Regions from separate parts of the Colwellia sp. 5_MG-2023 genome, predicted to be linked through region 2. Evidence: predicted binding sites of a transcription regulator. Region 2 holds the regulator's gene; the other holds the start of a gene.
What was found. Region 2 encodes sigma-54, which starts transcription at its own class of promoters, with help from an activator protein. Its sites were predicted from a motif close to GTTGGCACGNNNNTNGNNT; they were not measured.
Positions count from the first base shown of each region.

Region 1 (10,017 bases), on a different contig from region 2:
TGATGGTGATTTAGCTTCTTGGGAGCAAACACCGGGCAATTTAAACCGTGAACATTATGCATCTTCTTGTCCTATAGATGAATTTGAGCATGATGGCGTATTTGATGTAATTGGAAATGTTTGGCAATGGACTGAATCAACTATTGATGGCTTTGAAGGTTTTGAAGTTCACCCATTATATGATGATTTTTCTACACCGACCTTTGATGGTAAGCATAATTTAATTAAAGGTGGTTCTTGGATTTCTACAGGAAACGAAGCTCAAAAATATTCTCGTTATGCATTTAGACGGCACTTTTTTCAACATGCTGGCTTTCGTTATGTGCAAAGCAATAATAAAAGAATACCAAATCTTGATGCTAACCCTTATGAAACTGACCGTGATATTTGCCAGCAACTCCATGCTCAATATTCGTTGAAAACGGAATCATTTATTAATGAAATTTTTAATGCACCCATTAAAAATTATAGTCAGCAAATATCTGACTATATTCTAGGCGCTATGGAAAAACATAATATAGCCGCCGATAAATGTTTGGATTTAGGTTGTAGTGTGGGCAGAAGTAGTTTTATTTTAGCCCAGTATTTTAATCAAGTGGATAGCGTTGATTTTTCTGCGCGTTATATACGTCATGGTGTTAGCTTGCAACAAGGAAACGCCGTTCGCTATTGCTTAGAAAATGAAGGGGATATAGTTGATTATTATGAGGTTAGTTTAAAGTCGCTTGGCTTACCTTCTCACAATAATATACATTTTAGCCAAGGAGACGCGGGTAACCTAAAAAGTGGTTTTGATAACTATGATGTTATTTTAGCTCAACAGGTACTCGAGAGTAGTTATAATCCGCGTCAATTTTTACAAACAGCTCATCAACGCATAAAAAGCGAAGGTTTGCTTGTGATTGTTTCTGATTATTACTTTGGTGAACACCATACCGCAAAGAATAACTGGTTAGGAGGAGTAAAAGTTAATGGTGAAAATGTGACTGGCTTTGACGGATTGTCGGAGCAATTAGCGCCTCATTTTAACTTAGTTGCCCAACAAGAACTAACGCGGGTGATTCAAGTCAATCAACGTAATTTTATTTTAAAGCGTCCTCAATTAAGTATTTGGCAGTTAAAGTAACTCATTAATACTCCTCTTCTTATCTTTTGCACCAAATATAATCTCAGCAGATAATTGCTGTGCAATTTTGGTGCAACGTTTAATGTTTCTAAGTGTAACAAAAACACAAATTGTTGATATTGTTCGTTTAATTTTTATGGCACATGAATTGAATTATATAGTTCAATATTAACTAAAATTAAAAATAAGAGGTCTACAGTGAAAATAGTTAACGCAATAATTAAACCGTTCAAACTCGATGATGTTCGTGAAGCCATCTCTGAAATCGGTGTTGAAGGGATAACTGTTAGTGAAGTGAAAGGTTTTGGTCGTCAAAAAGGACATACAGAATTATATCGTGGTGCAGAATATCAAGTAGATTTCTTACCAAAAGTTAAACTTGAAATTGCTGTTAATGACGACATAGTTGAACGCTTAGTTGAAGCAATTAGTAAAGCAGCGTACACAGGTAAAATTGGCGATGGCAAAATCTTTGTCTATAACCTTGAACAAGCCATTCGCATTCGTACAGGTGAGCAGGATTCAGAGGCTATTTAATCTGTATTCATATTGCTTGCTGTAAAGCTAGGTAATGAATTCACATTAGTAGACTTAAATACTTCGGCTTTGTGTTTTCATTCAAATTTAATCTTACAGCTCATACCTGACCAATTACTGTTACAAAAATTATTATAGGATCAATTATGGAACAAAATATTTTTCAACTTCAATATGCTATGGATACATTCTATTTCTTAGTTTGTGGTGCCTTAGTAATGTGGATGGCCGCTGGCTTCTCAATGTTAGAAGCAGGTTTAGTTAGATCTAAAAACACAACTGAAATTTTAACTAAAAACGTTGCTTTGTATGCTATTGCTTGTGTTATGTACCTAGTAGTAGGTTACGATATTATGTATGGCGGCGGTGTTTTCTTAAGTGGTATTGGCCTTGATGGTGCTGCTGATGCAGACGCTTTAGTTAGTACGGTATTAGCTGAATCTGCCGAAGCGGGTTTCGATGGCGGTGCGGTTTATGCAAATGCAGCTGACTTCTTCTTCCAAGTAGTATTTGTAGCAACAGCTATGTCTATTGTTTCAGGTGCTGTAGCTGAACGTATGAAATTATGGGCATTTTTAGCTTTCACAGTTATCTTAACTGGTTTTATCTACCCAATGGAAGGTAGCTGGACTTGGAATGGTGATGCTGTATTTGGTTTATATACATTAGGTGACCTAGGTTTCTCTGATTTTGCTGGTTCAGGTATTGTTCATATGGCTGGTGCTTCTGCTGCTTTAGCAGGTGTTTTATTACTTGGTGCACGTAAAGGTAAATATACTAAAGATGGAAAAATAAACGCTATCCCGGGTGCTAATTTACCAATGGCTACCTTAGGTACATTTATCTTATGGATGGGTTGGTTTGGTTTTAATGGTGGTTCTGTATTAAAACTTGCTGATATTAACAGTGCTAACTCAGTAGCTATGGTGTTCTTAAACACTAACGCAGCGGCGGCAGCAGGTGCAATTGCAGCGCTTGTTTTTGCTAAAATCTTATTTAAGAAAGCTGATTTAACCATGACATTAAATGGTGCACTAGCAGGTCTAGTTGCTATTACAGCTGAACCTTCAACACCAACACCATTACAAGCAACAATATTTGGCGCAATTGGTGGTATTATTGTTGTTCTTTCAGTTATTGCTTTAGATAAAGCTAAGATTGATGATCCAGTAGGTGCTATATCGGTTCATGGTGTTGTAGGTTTCTTTGGCCTAATGATTGTTCCAATTACTAATTCAGGTTCTAGCTTTAGTGGTCAGTTAATTGGTGCAGCCACTATCTTTGTTTGGGTATTTGTAACTAGCTTTGTAGTTTGGTTCGCATTGAAGAAAATTATTGGACTTCGTGTAACTGAAGAAGAAGAATATGAAGGTGTTGACCAAGCTGAATGTGGTATGGAAGCTTACCCAGAATTCACTCGAGGTTAATATTAATATACTGATATTAGCACTCTAAGATTGGTATATGTTAAAGTAATAACTGAATATTATTACTAAAAAAAGCAGCGATTTCGCTGCTTTTTTTTTGTCTTGTTCGGCATGACTTTAATTTTCTATGAATATCTTCTTATTAACAAAGGAATTAAGCTCAGCAGAATAAACCAAGCAAAAGTACCGCCACCACTACTATCATTATCAGGCGTAGGTGTTGGTTCAGTAGGTGCTGTGATTAGCGTGTTTCTAACAGGAGATAAATCACCATCAGTTACTTCAGCGGAGTCGACAATAACAATTTGTTCAACAATCACAAAGTTTTCTATACCAGGCGTTGCTAAATCACTACATTGTTGATCATCCGCAATAACCATTGGTATGCCTTCTAAATTTGCAGAATTACATAAAGTAAGTTGAGCTATGTTATCAATGGTTGTCATACCATCACCAATAACTTGGCCAAAAACAGTAAAGCCACTATTTTGTAAGTCTAGGTTGCTAGCGTTATCAGCTAAATTGAAGAACCATTGATCTGTTGCACTGTCAGGATCTCCGCCAAGCTTAGCCATGGCAATAGTGCCTCTGACATTAGAATATATTGGCTCGTTAATCACTGCCGGGTTTGTTTCGATTCGAGTTAGCGGAAAATTACCTTCGAATGTATATCCACCGCCTTGTACAACAAAGTTGGATGAAACACGGTGTACTACTGAATTAGTATAATGCTGCTCTTCAACATATTGAAGAAAGTTATTAACTGTTTCAGGGGTACTACTATCGAATAAATTAACTTGAAAATTTCCTTGTGAGGTTTGAAACTCAACAATTGTCGCATTTACAAGTGTGGTAAAACTAATGGATAACAATATGGTATAAATAAATTTTTTAAACATGATATACAGCCTATATAAGAAACATTGCTGCATCATAGTCGTAGTTGTATAATTATTCAATCATGCTCGTACTCATTACTAAACAGTTACATTCAAGAATTATTAGTGCTATAACTGAACAAGGTACTTCCTTTAATTCATCATCTATTTCCTCAAGGCATACTATGTGGCGCATCTTGTTGCTATTTATATTAATATTTACCGTTGCATTAAATGTTCGGGCGCAAAATATCGAAAATGAGTTGGAAGAGATCGGACAGCAAGCCAATAAAGCTATGGCGATCGTTAAACTCAGTCAATTACTTGAAAGTGAAAAACTGAATAAAACCCAGCGTATTAGAATACTTATACAACAAAGCAATGCTTATTTTACCTTGAGTAATTTACAAAAAGCGTTGGAAATAATTCAACAAGCGAAAGCCCTACTTGATGAGAATAGTTTGTCACAACTACAAGCCGATGTTGACAAACTAATGGGCATTATCTTGTATTTTCAAGGTGAATATGCTCAATCTTTAGTTGCGTATGAAGCAGCGTTAAATTATTTTCAACAGCAAGTTTTCTCAGCAGAAAAAGCAATTAAACAAGCTCACTTATTAAACAATATTGCATTGGTGCAAACGTCTAAAGGGGATTCGCTTGCAGCATTGAAAGCTTATAAAGAAGCTGATGAGTTGTATCAATATTATGGTAGTGAAGTTGATAAAATCGATGTTCGCTATAACCTTGCTGTACTTTATTTAAGTCTGCGTCGTTATGATATTGCTATTAACATGTTTGAAGAGGTAATTAGCAAGAGGGAGGTTTTAAATGATGAACACGGCATTGCTAAAGCTTCCGCTGGTATTGGGGTTTCTTATAAACAATCAGGCCAATATCAGAAGGCCGAGAGCTATGTAATGAAAGCATTAACATACTTTCGAAACAATGATTACCATATTGATGCTGCTTCACAATTTCATAATTTAGCAGAAATAAACTATGAACTGTCTAATCTAGATAAAGCTTCAGAATATGCTAACTTAGGTGTGGAATTAAGTAAAAAAATAGGTCATCAAATGACTTATGGAGGTAGCTTACACACTTTAGCGAAAATTTATTTTTATCAAGGTGATATTGAACGCTCTCATATGTATTTAGATCTATCGAATGCGGTCGCAAAAAAAATGGGTTTCCAACAGCTAATTAATGGTAATTTAGGATTAAGTGCGTTGCTTTATGCTGCAGATGGAGAGACAGCAAAAGCATTAATGACTCAATTAGCTTACCAAAAGGAACGTTTAAAGTTATCAAACGAAACACTTAATGAGCAAATAGCACAATTTGAATCTGTACAACTTAGCCAACAAGTAAAAAGTCTGCAGCAAAGTAAGAAGCTACAGGAGTTAGAGTCTACTAAGGCAGATCAACAGCGCGAATTTATTATACTTATCTTCGCTTTTTTATTAACGGTATTGTTTTTGATATATCGACGCTATTTGGAAAGAAGGTTAACCAAAAAACTAGAAAATAGAGTAAAACAACGTACTGAAGCGTTAGAGTTTCTAACAAAAGAATTACAAGATGCCAGTATGGTTAAAAGCCAATTTTTAGCCAATATGAGTCATGAGATTCGAACACCACTTACCGCGGTTCTAGGACAAGCAGAAGCGATTATTCATGGCGATTTCGATAATGAAGATTTGCTCCATGAAGTTGAAGTTATTCATAATAATAGCTTACATCTACTACAACTAATTAATGATATTTTAGATTTAAGTAAAATAGAAGCGAATAAATTTGAACTCGAGAATAGACGTCAAGATTTACATACAATCGTAGATAAATTAAATGATATGTTTACTGAGCAAGCGCAACGTAAAAATTTATCATTTACAGTAAGCCATCATCTACCAACTCCCTTTATTATCGATATCGATGGTTTACGGTTAAAACAGATTTTGATAAATCTATGCTCTAATGCTATTAAATTTACCAAAGAAGGCTGGGTTTCGTTAGATATTGCCATTATAGATAAAACATTACTATTTACTGTCACCGATACAGGAATAGGAATGAATAAAAAGCAAATGGCAAAAATGTTTAATATATTCACCCAAGGTGATAATAGTATTAGCCGACGTTTTTCTGGCTCAGGATTAGGGCTATTTTTATCTGATCAACTAGCAAAAGTAATGTCAGGAAAAATAACGGTTACTAGTCAATTGAATCAAGGCAGTACTTTTGTTCTCAAATTACCTTTTGGCGAGGTGTATTCTGTTTTAGATGGTGTTGAGAATAATGAACAAGCACTCGGTATTCGTGTTAACAAAAAGCAGTATACCGGTAAAATATTACTGGCAGATGATCATGATGATAACCGCCGTTTAATTGCTCGTTTACTCACTAACTTAGGTCTAGAGGTGCTTGAAGCATCTAATGGAATAGAGGCAGTCGAGTTATGTAATGAGCATAAACCAATAATAACGTTATTAGATATCCAAATGCCTAGAATGGATGGCATACAAGCATTAGAAGCGTTGCGAGAGAAGGGCTGTGATCGCCCTATTTATGCATTAACCGCTAATGCTATGGCACATGAAATTGCACAATACCTAGCGTTAGGTTTTGCTGGGCATCTTAAAAAACCTATTGAACGAGAGGTTTTTATTGCCACTATTGCTCAGCATTATCCTGAGAAGGCTAGTATTGACAAAAACAATGTTGAAAAAGGTAACATCGGATCCGCGAATTTTGAAGCTAATGTATTACTTGAACAAAAAGTAGATGACATAGATATATCGGATATTACTAAGTCATTTATAAATAATTTATCGCAAGATAAGCAAGAATTGATAGATTATCGTCATAATAATGAATATAAAGCGTTAGCTAAATTAGCACATAAAATTTCAGGTGCGGCACAAATGTTTGGTTTTATAGAAATATCACAAAGTGCTATGGAACTTGAAAGTGCTATTAAGAAACAAAAATTAGAGATTGTTGACGACTTGACTCATTGCTTAATTGATGAAATAAATCTTGTTCTAAGCAATTCTCATAAAGATAAAGATAAAGATAAAGATAAAGATTAATTTACCTAATTTTAATAGACTGTAAGTCAGTTATAAAACTGTATTTTATTTATAGTTTTAACAGCTCTATAGATACTCGCATTTTGATTGGATTTAGGTATATACTCTTCTAATAAAACATAAAATTACTATCAGGATTTCAAATGGCTAGAGAACAATTTGGTGTTTGTGCAGAGCCAAACTTACATGGCAGTTATTTACTTTTTAATGTGTTAGATAATAGAAATGCATTTATTCGGACTGCTTTGTCTCGCTTACCTGAATTATTTGATGATTATGCAGATCAATTTTCAGAAGCTAATTTAACGGGTGTTGTTGCTATAGGTGCAAATTATTGGGACGAATTCTACCCGCAAGCACGTCCTGCACTGTTGAAAGCGTTTCCTTCAATGGATAATGATGACAGAGTCGCCCCTAGTAATAATGTTGATATTTATATCGAAATCCGTAGTGATCGCTCTGATGTTAATCATATTGTTTGCTCTAAAGTGTGTCAGCTACTTGCTGATAGTGTTGAGCTAATTGAACAAGTTCAGGCTTTTCGTTTCTTAGATGGTCGAGATTTAACCGGCTTTGTTGATGGCACTGAAAACCCTCAAGGTATGCACCGTAGAAATGTTGCGTTAGTGCAAGAATCTGATGACGCTAATTTTGCAAGCGGTAGTTATTTACACATTCAGCGTTACAAGCATAATTTAACACTCTGGAGTTCGTTGAAAAATGAAGAACAGGAGGATGTTTATGGGCGTACGAAAGTAGATAATATTGAGTATGAAAGTGATAAAAAACCATTAACAGCTCATACTAAGCGCACTAGCTTAAAAGATGAAAATGGTAAAAGTATTGAAATTTTAAGACAAAGTATGCCTTACGGTGATGTAAAGGAACAAGGGCTATTCTTTGTCTCTTATTGTCATTCACCTGAACCATTTGAGAAAATGTTAAAAAGCATGATTTATGGTGACGGTCATGGCCACGTAGATCATTTACTTAAATATACTCAAGCTGAAACAGGTGCCGCTTTTTTTGCCCCAAGCTTAACTTTTTTAACGGCACTTGGAAATATTTCCGTATAGCTATTTCGTGTAGTGCGTAGCTATTTGGTATTTACGAGTTATTATTGTCAGAATAAAAAACCTCAGCAACATAGCGCCCTTGATCGATAGCTAATTCAGACTCAGGGGCTATTTTACCAAGTTTGTAAAGTGCAGGGCCTGTTGGTTCGGCTAATAGATAAGTAACTCCTTGGTGTATTAAGGTTGTATCCCCAGCTTTAGCGGGAACAGCAATTCCCATGAAAGCATGTTTATCAATATAAACCATTACCATCTCAACGTTTGGCATCAAGGTACGCAATATAGTGGCAGTTAATGTTACTTTACTATCACAATCCCCCTGATTCTCCCATAATAATTTAGCTGGTGAATTAAAACCTGATCCTGAAGATGTAACACGTGATTCCAACGTAGAATAAGGAATAGACTGTACGAATCCAAGCACGTAATCTGTTACTTTTCTAATGGTTTTTGCAGTAATCTTATCCAATATGATCGGTTTTAAGTGCTTGAAATCTACGAGTGAATCATTAGCAACATCGGCATGATTTATTTTTATTCCTGTTTCGCCATCATGTGTGTTGAATAATTGATAATAATTTTCTTGGAGGTATTGTTTAGTTGCTTCCTGTTTTATTGCTTTTACTTTTTTGTAGGCAAGTGCAATTTGTTGATCTTCTTGCCCTTTAATTTGCACTATCGTTTCGCCATCTTTCTGTAAGAAAAAAGCTTGAGCTGCATTTAACGGCTCTTCATCTAACTGTTTTTTTAATCTATGCATAATCGTTTTGTGGGCGAATTCACTTTGATACGGTTTTAGGTCGCGAAAGTGCTCAAATAATGCAGATTTAGTTAAAGCAAAACTGATCGATTGCTGTTGGTTACTATGATCAAGCCATTGATAGTTGAAATTATAATAATTCTTGTCGGCAGACTTAGAAAAGCTTACTTGCTTCGCATCAACAAAACTGGCGCAGCATAAAAAGAGATAAAATGTAATTTTGAAGGGGTTCACAGCAATTCCTAGTAAATTTTCTATACTTTACTCAGTAGTCATTATTTAACACTAACCTAAGAGAAGTAAAACACCAAATTTAGTGTAGTAATTTATCGTTAAACTTTACTTTAATCATTATTAATGTAGAATTAAAACGCTTGTTTGAATTGGTCGTTTGATTTAGTACTCTTCTTATTGAAATAGCACTAATGAAATTAATTATTAAATTTAAGAAATTTTAAGGGGTTGTTGTGGCTGAATATAAAGTTCCATTAAAAGACATGAGCTTTTTGCTTTATGAAGTATTTCAAGCGGATAAAATGTGGCAGAAATTACCTAAGTTAGCGGAGCAAGTTGACAAAGATACAGCCGAAGCAATTTTACAAGAATGCGCCAAAATCGCTGAGCAAGAAATTGCGCCTATCGCTCGAGAAGGTGATGAAACTGGAGTGAGCTTTAAGGAAGGCGTTGTCACTACAGCGCCAGGATATAAAGAGGCTTTTAACACTTATGCTGACGGTGGTTGGACAGCACTTGGTGGTGATGTAAATTATGGCGGTATGGGCATGCCAAAAATGCTAACTGCTTTACATGAAGAAATGCTTTGTAGTGCAGATATTTCGTTTGCACTTTATCCTGTATTGACTGCTGGTGCCGCACTTTCGTTAGCAAAACACGGCAGTGAAGAATTAAAAGAACGTTACCTTACTCGTATGTATTCAGGTGAATGGTCAGCTTCAATGTGTTTAACTGAATCTCACGCAGGTTCAGATTTAGGCATTATACGCACTAAAGCGATACCGCAAGAAGATGGTAGCTATAAAGTTACTGGTAATAAAATCTTTATCACTGGTGGTGAGCATGACCTTACTGAAAATATTGTTCACCTAGTATTAGCAAAA
Region 1 is NZ_JAUOPW010000010.1:69,432-79,448, forward strand. Features, by position in the region: gene ovoA (5-histidylcysteine sulfoxide synthase) at 1-1,126, shown strand, start outside; gene glnK (P-II family nitrogen regulator) at 1,325-1,663, shown strand; gene Q4496_RS09150 (ammonium transporter) at 1,810-3,090, shown strand; gene Q4496_RS09155 (peptidylprolyl isomerase) at 3,216-3,989, opposite strand; gene Q4496_RS09160 (ATP-binding protein) at 4,154-7,063, shown strand; gene Q4496_RS09165 (Dyp-type peroxidase) at 7,207-8,139, shown strand; gene Q4496_RS09170 (hypothetical protein) at 8,171-9,133, opposite strand; gene Q4496_RS09175 (acyl-CoA dehydrogenase C-terminal domain-containing protein) at 9,367-10,017, shown strand, end outside.
Region 1: a site for sigma-54 is predicted at 1,262-1,280, ahead of glnK (P-II family nitrogen regulator). Genes of this name have one in related genera too.

Region 2 (10,017 bases):
TTGCAGATAGTGAGAAAACTTATTGTGAATCACGATTTACTCATGCAGGTAGCACCCCTTACATAGTAAAAACACCTACTGTAAATATAGGTTTAACGATATGTTTTGATTTACGTTTTCCAATGCTATTTCAAAGGCTAACAGCAATGGGAGCTGACATCATTACCGTGCCAAGTGCTTTTACGCGAGTTACAGGTAAAGCTCATTGGCAAACTTTATTGCAAGCAAGAGCGATAGAAAATCAAGTTTATATTATTGCTGCAGGACAAGAAGGCGTACACGAGAATGGAAGAGAAACTTGGGGGCATTCAATGATTATTAGCCCTTGGGGGGAAATTTTAGCTTCTATTGAAGAGGGAGAGGGAATTATTAGTAGTGATTTCCTCCCACAAGAAATTAAACGAATACGAGCAAGTATGCCATTAATGCATACTGCTAAAACCTAATGTTAAGTTGAGTGATAAATGAATAATGTTGAACAAGTTTTACTAGCTGATAGCCATATTGATGATGATATTTTATCTAAAACATTAAATAGTATGATGGGACGTCAAGTTGATTTTGCTGATCTTTATTTCCAATCTAGTCAGCATGAATCATGGATGTTAGAAGATGGCATAGTAAAAGAAGGCTCTTATAATATCGAGCGAGGCGTAGGTGTACGTGCTATATCAGGTGAGAAAACAGGTTTTGCTTATTCTGATGATATATCACCGTTAGCTTTACAAAAAGCGGCAGATGCAGCTAAAGGTATTGCTGATGCAGGGCAGGGCGGACAAGTTCAAGCGTTTAAACGTCAGTCTCCAATTAAGGTTTATCAGTCAGTAGAGCCATTAGGTAGTTTAACGCAAGAACAAAAAATTGATTTATTACATCAGGTTGAAGCACATGCTAGGCAAATTGATAGTCGAGTAAGTCAGGTAATAGTGAGCCTTTCAGGGGTTTACGAAAAAGTGTTAGTAGCAGCAAGTGATGGTACTTATGGTACTGATATTCGACCTTTAGTACGTTTGAATTGCTCTGTGTTAGTCGAAGATAACGGTAAACGTGAACGAGCAAGCTCTGGTGGTGGTGCTAGAACTGATTATAGTTACTTTTTTGAATCAGTATCAACGAATACAACGCAAGGAAAGCCTCGTTATTTAACTTACGCAGAAGAAGCAGTACGTCAAGCCTTGGTTAATTTGGTTGCTGTTGATGCACCTGCAGGCACTTTTCCTGTAGTACTTGGTGCAGGCTGGCCGGGTGTATTATTACATGAAGCGGTAGGTCATGGCTTAGAGGGGGATTTTAATCGTAAAGGCTCTTCAACTTTTTCAGGTAAAGTCGGTAGCAAGGTGTGCTCAGAGCTTTGTACTATTGTTGATGATGGTACTATGGCAAATCGTCGTGGCTCAGTGAATATAGACGATGAAGGTACCCCAGGACAATATAATGTGTTAATTGAAAAAGGAATTTTAAAGGGGTACATGCAAGATAAGCATAATGCTTCATTAATGGGCGTAAAACCAACTGGTAATGGCCGACGTGAATCATATGCTCACTTACCTATGCCGCGTATGACTAATACTTATATGTTAGCAGGAGAGTCTGCTCCTGAAGATATTATTAAATCAGTCAAAAAAGGAATTTATGCGCCTAATTTTGCTGGTGGACAAGTAGATATTACCTCAGGGAAGTTTGTCTTCACTAGCTCTGAAGCGTATTTAATCGAAAATGGAGAAATCACGACCCCTATCAAAGGAGCTACTTTAATAGGTAGTGGACCGGAAGCAATGAAAAATGTTTCTATGGTGGGTAATGATCTTCAACTTGATGCTGGCGTTGGGGTGTGTGGTAAAGATGGTCAGAGTTTACCTGTTGGTGTTGGGCAACCAACTTTGAGAGTAGATGGTATCACCATTGGTGGCACACAATAAATAAACAGTGATTAGTTACGAATTTAAAAAACGAAATATTTACCATATTTTGTTTTTTAAATTCGATGCTAATATGTTGCTTATAATGCTTTTATTTAGTGATTTTCGAAGGGATAATTCACCATTGTTAACTTATTTGTATTCAGCTTTACGTCACTAACTCATCTCTTTTAGGTAATCAAATAAGTTTCTGTAATGCTTACCCAATTTTTCGGCTTTTTTCTCTTTAGCGGCATTACGCACCAACTGCTTGAGTTTTTGACGATCCATTAGTGTAAATTCTGCTAATAAACTTTCAACAGCGTCGTTACCTTCTTCTATTAATTCATCTCTTAAATTTTCTAAACGGACAAACTTAGCAGTTGCTTGTTGATGCTTATTTGCCATAACGTCGATGGCTTGATGAATAGGCTCAAGATCAGTTTCGAGTAATATTTTTGCAATATGTCGAATATGACGACGAAGTGCTTCATGCTTGTTTCTAATTTTATCAGCTACAACCATTGCATCTTTTAAGTCGTCACTTAATGGAATTAAGCTACGTTGATGTTTGGACATTTCTACCAAAGATTGAGCGAAATCTTGTAATTGATGCATTTCCCTCTTTATTTCTGTTTTACTTTTTAATTCTTCGTCCATTTCTGGTGTTAAGTCGTCGATATCGTTGGCTGACTGGGGCATAATGGTTACTAATGTAATTTATATAAATATTACCTTTATTATAGCTTGAATTTAAATGCGCAAAAACTAATAAAGTAATATTTTGAATCTAAACCTTAGCTTAAATCTAATTTTAAACTCAAAACGCAGCAAATAAGTAGATAAAAACATTATGACGAAAGTAAACCAACCTGTGGATCCATTAATCGAACAACTTGGCCAAGTAAAAAATCGAGTGGCTAAAGTTCTTGAACTTGCTAAATCTTTAGGCGCAGATGGTGCTGAGGTAGCGATGAGTCGTCAACAAGGATTAAGTGTTGGCACTCGTCTTGGTGAAGTTGAAAATGTAGAGTTTACGAACGATGGTGCTTTAGGCATAACTGTTTATCAACAAGGCCGTAAGGGGAGCGCATCAACGGCTGATTTATCAGAAAAGGCACTGACTCAAGCGGTTGAAGCTGCTGTTAATATCGCTAAATATACATCTGTTGATGATTGCTCGGGTTTAGCTGATAAAGAATTGCTTGCAATGAAACCACTAGACTTAGATTTATATTACCCTAAAGATCTAAGCACTGAACAAGCGATAGAAATAGCAAAAGAATGCGAACGTAGTGCCTTAGACAGTGATAAACGTATAACCAATTCAGATGGCGCAAATTTAGATTGTTTTTCAGGTTTTAAAGTTTATGGTAATAGTCACGGGCAATTAGTTGATTATCCTAGTTCAAGACATAGTATAAGCTGCGTGGTGATTGCAGGGAATGGTGATGACATGCAGCGTGACTACGCTTATGACGTTAATCGTGACTTTTCATTATTAGATAGCGGTGTAGATATTGGCACCAAAGCGGCGAGCGAAGTTATATCACGCTTAAACCCACAAAAGTTATCGACTATGAAAGTTCCAGTATTGTTCCGCTCTGATATTGCGAATACAGTATGGGGACATTTTATTTCTGCAATTAGTGGTGGTAATTTATATCGTAAATCATCATTTTTACTGGATGCTATAGGTAAAGATGTTTTCCCTAACTTCTTGTCTATTCATGAGCGACCTCATATACCTAAAGCATTGGCAAGTAGTGCTTTTGATAGTGAAGGTGTGTTAACTAAAGACAGAGATATCATTACTAATGGTTCGCTACAAAGCTATCTTTTAACGAGTTATTCTGCTCGTAAATTAGGTTTAACGACTACCGGGCATGCTGGTGGAATTCATAATTGGTTAGTAAAAGATAAGAATGTTGCATCTAAAGGAAGTAAAGCTGCAGATTTTGATGCCATGTTAAAAACCTTAGGCACAGGCTTATTAGTTACTGAATTAATGGGACAAGGAGTAAACGTTGTGAATGGCGATTATTCTCGTGGAGCTGCAGGTTTCTGGGTCGAAAATGGAGAGATTGCTTATCCTGTAAGTGAAATTACTATTGCTGGTAATTTAGAACAAATGTTTAAAGGGATTATTGCCGTTGGCTCTGACCTTGATAAGCACGGTAGTATTAGTACTGGCTCAATACTCATTGATGAGATGCAAATAGCTGGTCAATAACTGAGCTTAATACGTTGTAATCAGAGCCCCTGTAACTGTAAACCGTATGCGTAGGATTTAGTCTGCACATACGGTTAATTGAATATAAAAGTAAAAGCTTAGGTTAAAAGTATTGTTGCGGTACCTAAAAAGGCAAAAATACCTACAACATCAGTAACCGTGGTAATAATAACGCTGCCAGCAAGTGCTGGGTCAATATTCAAACGCTTAAGTAATAATGGAATTGCGACCCCCGCTAAACCTGCGGCGGTCATATTCATCAGCATAGCAAAAGCTATGACAACGCCTAGCATTAAATCTTGTTTCCAAATAGCAACAACTGAAGCTATTAATAAAGCCCAAATTATGCCGTTGAGGAAGCCAATCGCGACTTCTTTATGTAATAGCGCGCGCGCATTACTATTACCAACATGGCCTAATGCCATACCACGTATAACTAAGGTTAAGGTTTGATTACCGGCTACGCCACCCATACTTGGCACCAACGAGTTAAGTACTGCTAGTATTGCTAATTGCTGAAATAACCCTTCGAACATACTTGTAACGGCTACTGCAAATAAGGCGGTAATTAAGTTAACCCCTAGCCATAAAGAGCGTTGTTTAGTACTTTTTAATACAGGAGCAAATGTATCGGCTTCATCATCTAAACCTGCCATACTCATCATAGAATGCTCTGCATCTTCACGAATTATATCAATAACATCATCAATGGTGATACGACCAAGTAAGTGACCTTTTTTATCAATGACAGGAGCAGAAAACCAGTCATGCTTTTCAAACAATTGCGCAACATCATGTTCACTCATATTAGCTTGTACAGCTTCTATTTCTGCATCAATCAACTTGGAAATGATAACCTCAGGTTTAGCGGTTATAATAGCGGCTAGTGACACAGCACCAATGAAGTGATTACTTCGGTCGACGACATAAAATGAGTCTGTTGCTTCAGGTAGTTGACCTTTTAAGCGTAAATAGCGTAATACTACGTCAACACTTACCTCAGGTTGTAGCGTAATGGTATCAGTGTTCATGATACCACCTGCTGTCTCTTTGTCATAAGATAGCGCAGTTTCTACCCGTGCTCTATCCTGAGAGTCCATAGAATCGAGAACTTTTCTATAAACAGTATCAGGTAAGGTACGTAACACTTCTGCTAGATCATCAACATCCATACCTTCAGCAACGGCAGCCAGTTTTTCAGGCTGCATGCTTTGTAAAATGCCTTTACGTACTTCTTCATTTAATTCTTCAAGTACTTCACCATGGTGTTCAGCATCAATAAGTTGCCATAATAATGCGCGACTCTTAGCTGGAGAAGATTCAAGGAATAGCGCGAGATCATAGGCAGACATGTCTTGTAATAATTTGCGTACATAGACAAACATACCACCATCAAGTGCTTCATTAATTTGGTGTAGTCTTTCTTGAATATATTCTTGTTCTATTAGATCCGGCATAGATATCTTACTTGAGCGTAGGGAATGATAAATACCAACGCTATTAAACACTTGAGAGTGGGTGTGTAATAGACTTAATATTTTTTATTATGGTTAAGTTTATCGTAACTTAGCGTTTCTTTCAGCTTTTTTACTTATTTAACTTGAACTTGGTTTAAGATATTTTTAATTAATTGAAAATATTAAGAATCTTACTTTTACTATACTCATGCTTGATAGTTTTCTACTTTTGACCTGCAAGCAGTAGGGAAAATCGAGCGTCAATAGCTAGTCTATCGCACGTAAATAGCTGTTTGAGGAATATTTATTAAGCCGATCTTGGGCTATTTATTCATCTTCATCAAACTTAGCTTCAATCAGCTGGCTTATAGCTTCTAATGCAGCGGGTGCATCGGTTCCTTGAGCGGTGACTGTTACATTTTTTCCTTGTCCACCAGCTAAGAGCATTATGGCCATTATGCTATTGGCGTCAGCTTCTTTTTCTTCTAATGATAGGGTTATTTGGGCGGAGAATTTCTGACAAAGTAAGGCTAATTTACTTGCAGCTCGGGCATGTAAGCCAAGTTTGTTAATTATAGTTAATTCTTTACTGACGATGATATCATCATGGTTCTTGTTATGCTTTTGAATAGACATAATGAGTTTTACTCTTTAATTTTCTTAATGTCTCGATGATGAGTTTGAACATGTTGTTGTTCTTTACTAAAGTTCTTTGCTAATAAATCAGCAATATAAACAGAGCGGTGTTTCCCACCCGTACAACCAATTGCAATAGTAACATAACTACGGTTATTGCGTTCTAGATGGGGTAACCAAGTCATCATAAAACTATTAATTTGCCAAATAAACTTTGTCACAATTGGCTGACTAGAAAGGAAGTCTTTTACTGGTTGCTCTAAACCTGTAAAAGGTTTTAGTTCAGTTTCCCAATGAGGATTAGGAAGAAAGCGTGCATCGAATACATAATCAGCATCAGCAGGAATACCGTGTTTAAAGCCAAAAGACTCGAAGACTAAAACCATTTTACCGGTTTTCTTTCCAAGAATTCTTTCTCGTACCAAGTCAGCTAATTGGTGCGGAGTTAGCTGGCTGGTATTGATATATAAGTCGGCATTGGTAGAAATAGGTGCTAATAGTTTCTTTTCGAGTGATATCGCTTGGTCTAGCGCAATATTCTCTTTAATTAGAGGATGTAAGCGCCTTGTTTCACTAAAACGACGAATAAGGTCATTGTCATCTGCATCTAAAAATAATGTCGTTACATCAACTGCATCAGGTAAATATTCAATGATCTCTACAATATCCTTAGGATTGTTAGGTAAGTTACGAACATCTAGGCTTACTGCAACATTGTCATAATCATTAATCACGGTATGGGTTAATGCAGGTAGTAAATTAACAGGAATATTATCAACACAATAATATCCTAAATCTTCTAATACTCTTAATGCAACTGATTTCCCTGAGCCAGAGCGGCCACTAACAATGATAAGTTTCATATTTTTAAGTTCCGCATGAATTAGCTATGCATTAGGTTTTATTGTGTAGAAATATATTTCAACTTATTGATTAAGCGGTTTGTTGAATAAGATCAAACATCTCTTGTTGGCTAGTGCATTTACGAACTTTTTTAGCTGTTTTGCGATCACTAAATAGTTTGGCAATACTTTGCAACGTTTCTAAATGCGCTTGCGTATTGTCTTCAGGTACAAATAGGCAAATAAATATATCAACAGGTCTATTATCAATTGCGTCGAAGTCAATTGCGTTTTCAGTAGTTAAAAACACGGCAATAGCTTTGTCTGTATTGTTTAGTCTGCCGTGAGGGATAGCGATACCGTTGCCGATACCAGTACTCCCCATTTTCTCTCTATTCATTAAGCTATCTAATAGATCTGTTGGGTTAGAGTCAATTAGTTCATTGGCGGCAAGTTGGCAAATTAGTTCAAGTAAACGCTTTTTGCTTTGAACTGGAACTGCACAACGTGTGCAGTTCAGTGTTAATATATTTTGTAGTGTCATAATTATAATGGATAAAACTAATGTTGTGTTATTTTGCCTTTGTATTTGAGTACTTGGCGATCTAGTTTATCCACCAAAGTATCTATCGAGGTATACATATCAGCACTTACTGCTGAAGCATGAATTTCACTGCCTTTTAAATGTATAGTTGCTTCAGCTATCTGTTCTAACTTTTCAACAGTCAAGACTACATGAACATTATTGATATGATCAAAATGTCGCTCTAATTTAGCTAATTTTGTTTCAACACAATCGCGTAATGATGACGTTACTTCTACATGGTGACCGGTAAGGTTAATTTGCATAAGTATGTTCCTTCTCTAGTTAATTCAGAAAATAAAGTCACAGGCTATAATAAACTCTTACGTTGGTTGGACGGTGGTATAGATAAGGATTCACGATACTTAGCTATAGTACGTCTAGCAACATTAATTCCTTGTTGTGCTAGTAAGTCTGCCATTTTGCTATCACTGAGCGGTTTAGCGGGTGTTTCTGCTAAAATGAGTTTTTTAATTAATGAACGTATGGCAGTTGATGAACATTCACCTCCATTTTCGGTACTAACATGACTTGAAAAAAAGTATTTTAATTCAAAAATACCTCTAGGCGTGTGCATATATTTTTGCGTAGTTACGCGAGATATAGTTGACTCATGCATATCCACGGCTTCAGCAATATCATTTAATACCATAGGTCGCATCGCTTCAGCGCCATGTTCTAAAAAGCCTTGTTGACGTTGTACAATGCAGTTAGATACTTTAAGTAAAGTATCATTACGTGACTCTAAACTTTTAATAAACCATTTAGCTTCTTGTAAGTTTGTTCGAATAAACTGTCCGTCATTACTAGAAGATTTTGTTGTTTTTGTCATGGCAGCATATTGTTGATTTACTGATAGCTTAGGAGCAGTATCAGGGTTTAATTCGACAACCCAACGACCATTTTTCTTTTCTACGGAAACATCAGGAATAACATATTGATCATCGCTTTTCACTACTGCATCACCAGGACGAGGATTTAAGCTCTGTATCAAACGCATTACTTCACGTAACTGTTCTTCTTTGAGGCGAGTTTTACGCATTAATTGTCGATAGTCACGATTACCGAGTAAGTCGATATGCTCGCCGATAATTAATTTACTTTCTTTTAAGTAAGGGGTTTCAGGATCAAACTGATTTAATTGAATAATTAAACAATCAGCGATAGAACGGGCTGCAACACCAACAGGATCAAAGACATTAATACGTTTTAATACCGCTTCGACTTCATCAAGTTCCAGTCCTTCTATACCAACACTTTCTAATATTTCTTCACTCGATACCGTAAGATAACCTGCTTCATCAACAGCCTCTATAATAGCGATAGCAACCGTGCGATCAGTTTCTGAAAATGGCGTTAATTCCATTTGCCATAAAAGGTGATCTTGTATTGAATCGATCGTTTCACCTTGATAGGTGTAATCTTCACTTGGGCTACTAATTGCCCCTGTATTTGACGTACCAGCACTGTAACTTTCTTCCCAAGTTGTATCAATGTTCAACTCTTCTGGTATGTCATTTTTCTCCATTGCTTCTGTTGTACTTATCTCATCAATAGAGGCTGATGAATCTTCACTTCCATCACTGGTAGATCGTTCTGTGATGGTGGCTGAAAAAGCTTCTTCAAGTTTATCTCTACTATCCTCTGAATTATTATCTGAGGTTTCTTGATCATTAATTTCAAGCAGAGGATTACTTTCAAGTACTTCTTGAATTTCTTGTTGAAGCTCTAACGTCGATAACTGCAAAAGCTTTATAGCTTGTTGCAGTTGTGGCGTCATGGTTAGTTGTTGTCCTATCCGGAGTTGCAGAGTTGGGCGCATCTACGTTGTCTTAATTCCTGTTATTATTGTTTATAGTTACTAACTTAGAGCAAGTATAGTCTACGAATTTATTATATATGTTAACTATAGCGTGAATTGCTCGCCTAGGTATACATCTCTTACCTTTTGATTAGCAAGAATTTGATTAGAATCTCCTTCTGCTATTATTTCACCGTGACTAACAATGTAAGCATGCTCACATACATCAAGTGTTTCACGAACATTGTGGTCAGTTATTAAGATACCAAGACCACGGTTTTTAAGATGAATAATTATTTTTTTTATGTCGCCGACAGAAATAGGGTCAACACCTGCAAAAGGTTCATCAAGTAATATAAATTCAGGATCTGCTGCTAAAGCACGGGCTATTTCTACGCGTCTTCTTTCCCCTCCTGATAAACTCATACCTAAATTATCTTTAATATGGCTGATATTAAATTCTTCTAAGAGGTGCTCTAATTTTGTTTGCCTTTCATTTTCATTAAGGCCTTTTCGAATTTGTAATATTGCCATAATATTTTCAGTAACGGTTAGTTTTCTAAAAAT
Region 2 is NZ_JAUOPW010000004.1:19,767-29,783, forward strand. Features, by position in the region: gene Q4496_RS04710 (carbon-nitrogen hydrolase family protein) at 1-446, shown strand, start outside; gene tldD (metalloprotease TldD) at 465-1,919, shown strand; gene yjgA (ribosome biogenesis factor YjgA) at 2,076-2,600, opposite strand; gene pmbA (metalloprotease PmbA) at 2,752-4,131, shown strand; gene mgtE (magnesium transporter) at 4,230-5,588, opposite strand; gene Q4496_RS04735 (HPr family phosphocarrier protein) at 5,916-6,224, opposite strand; gene rapZ (RNase adapter RapZ) at 6,233-7,087, opposite strand; gene ptsN (PTS IIA-like nitrogen regulatory protein PtsN) at 7,158-7,610, opposite strand; gene hpf (ribosome hibernation promoting factor) at 7,628-7,915, opposite strand; gene Q4496_RS04755 (RNA polymerase factor sigma-54) at 7,960-9,471, opposite strand; gene lptB (LPS export ABC transporter ATP-binding protein) at 9,556-10,017, opposite strand, start outside.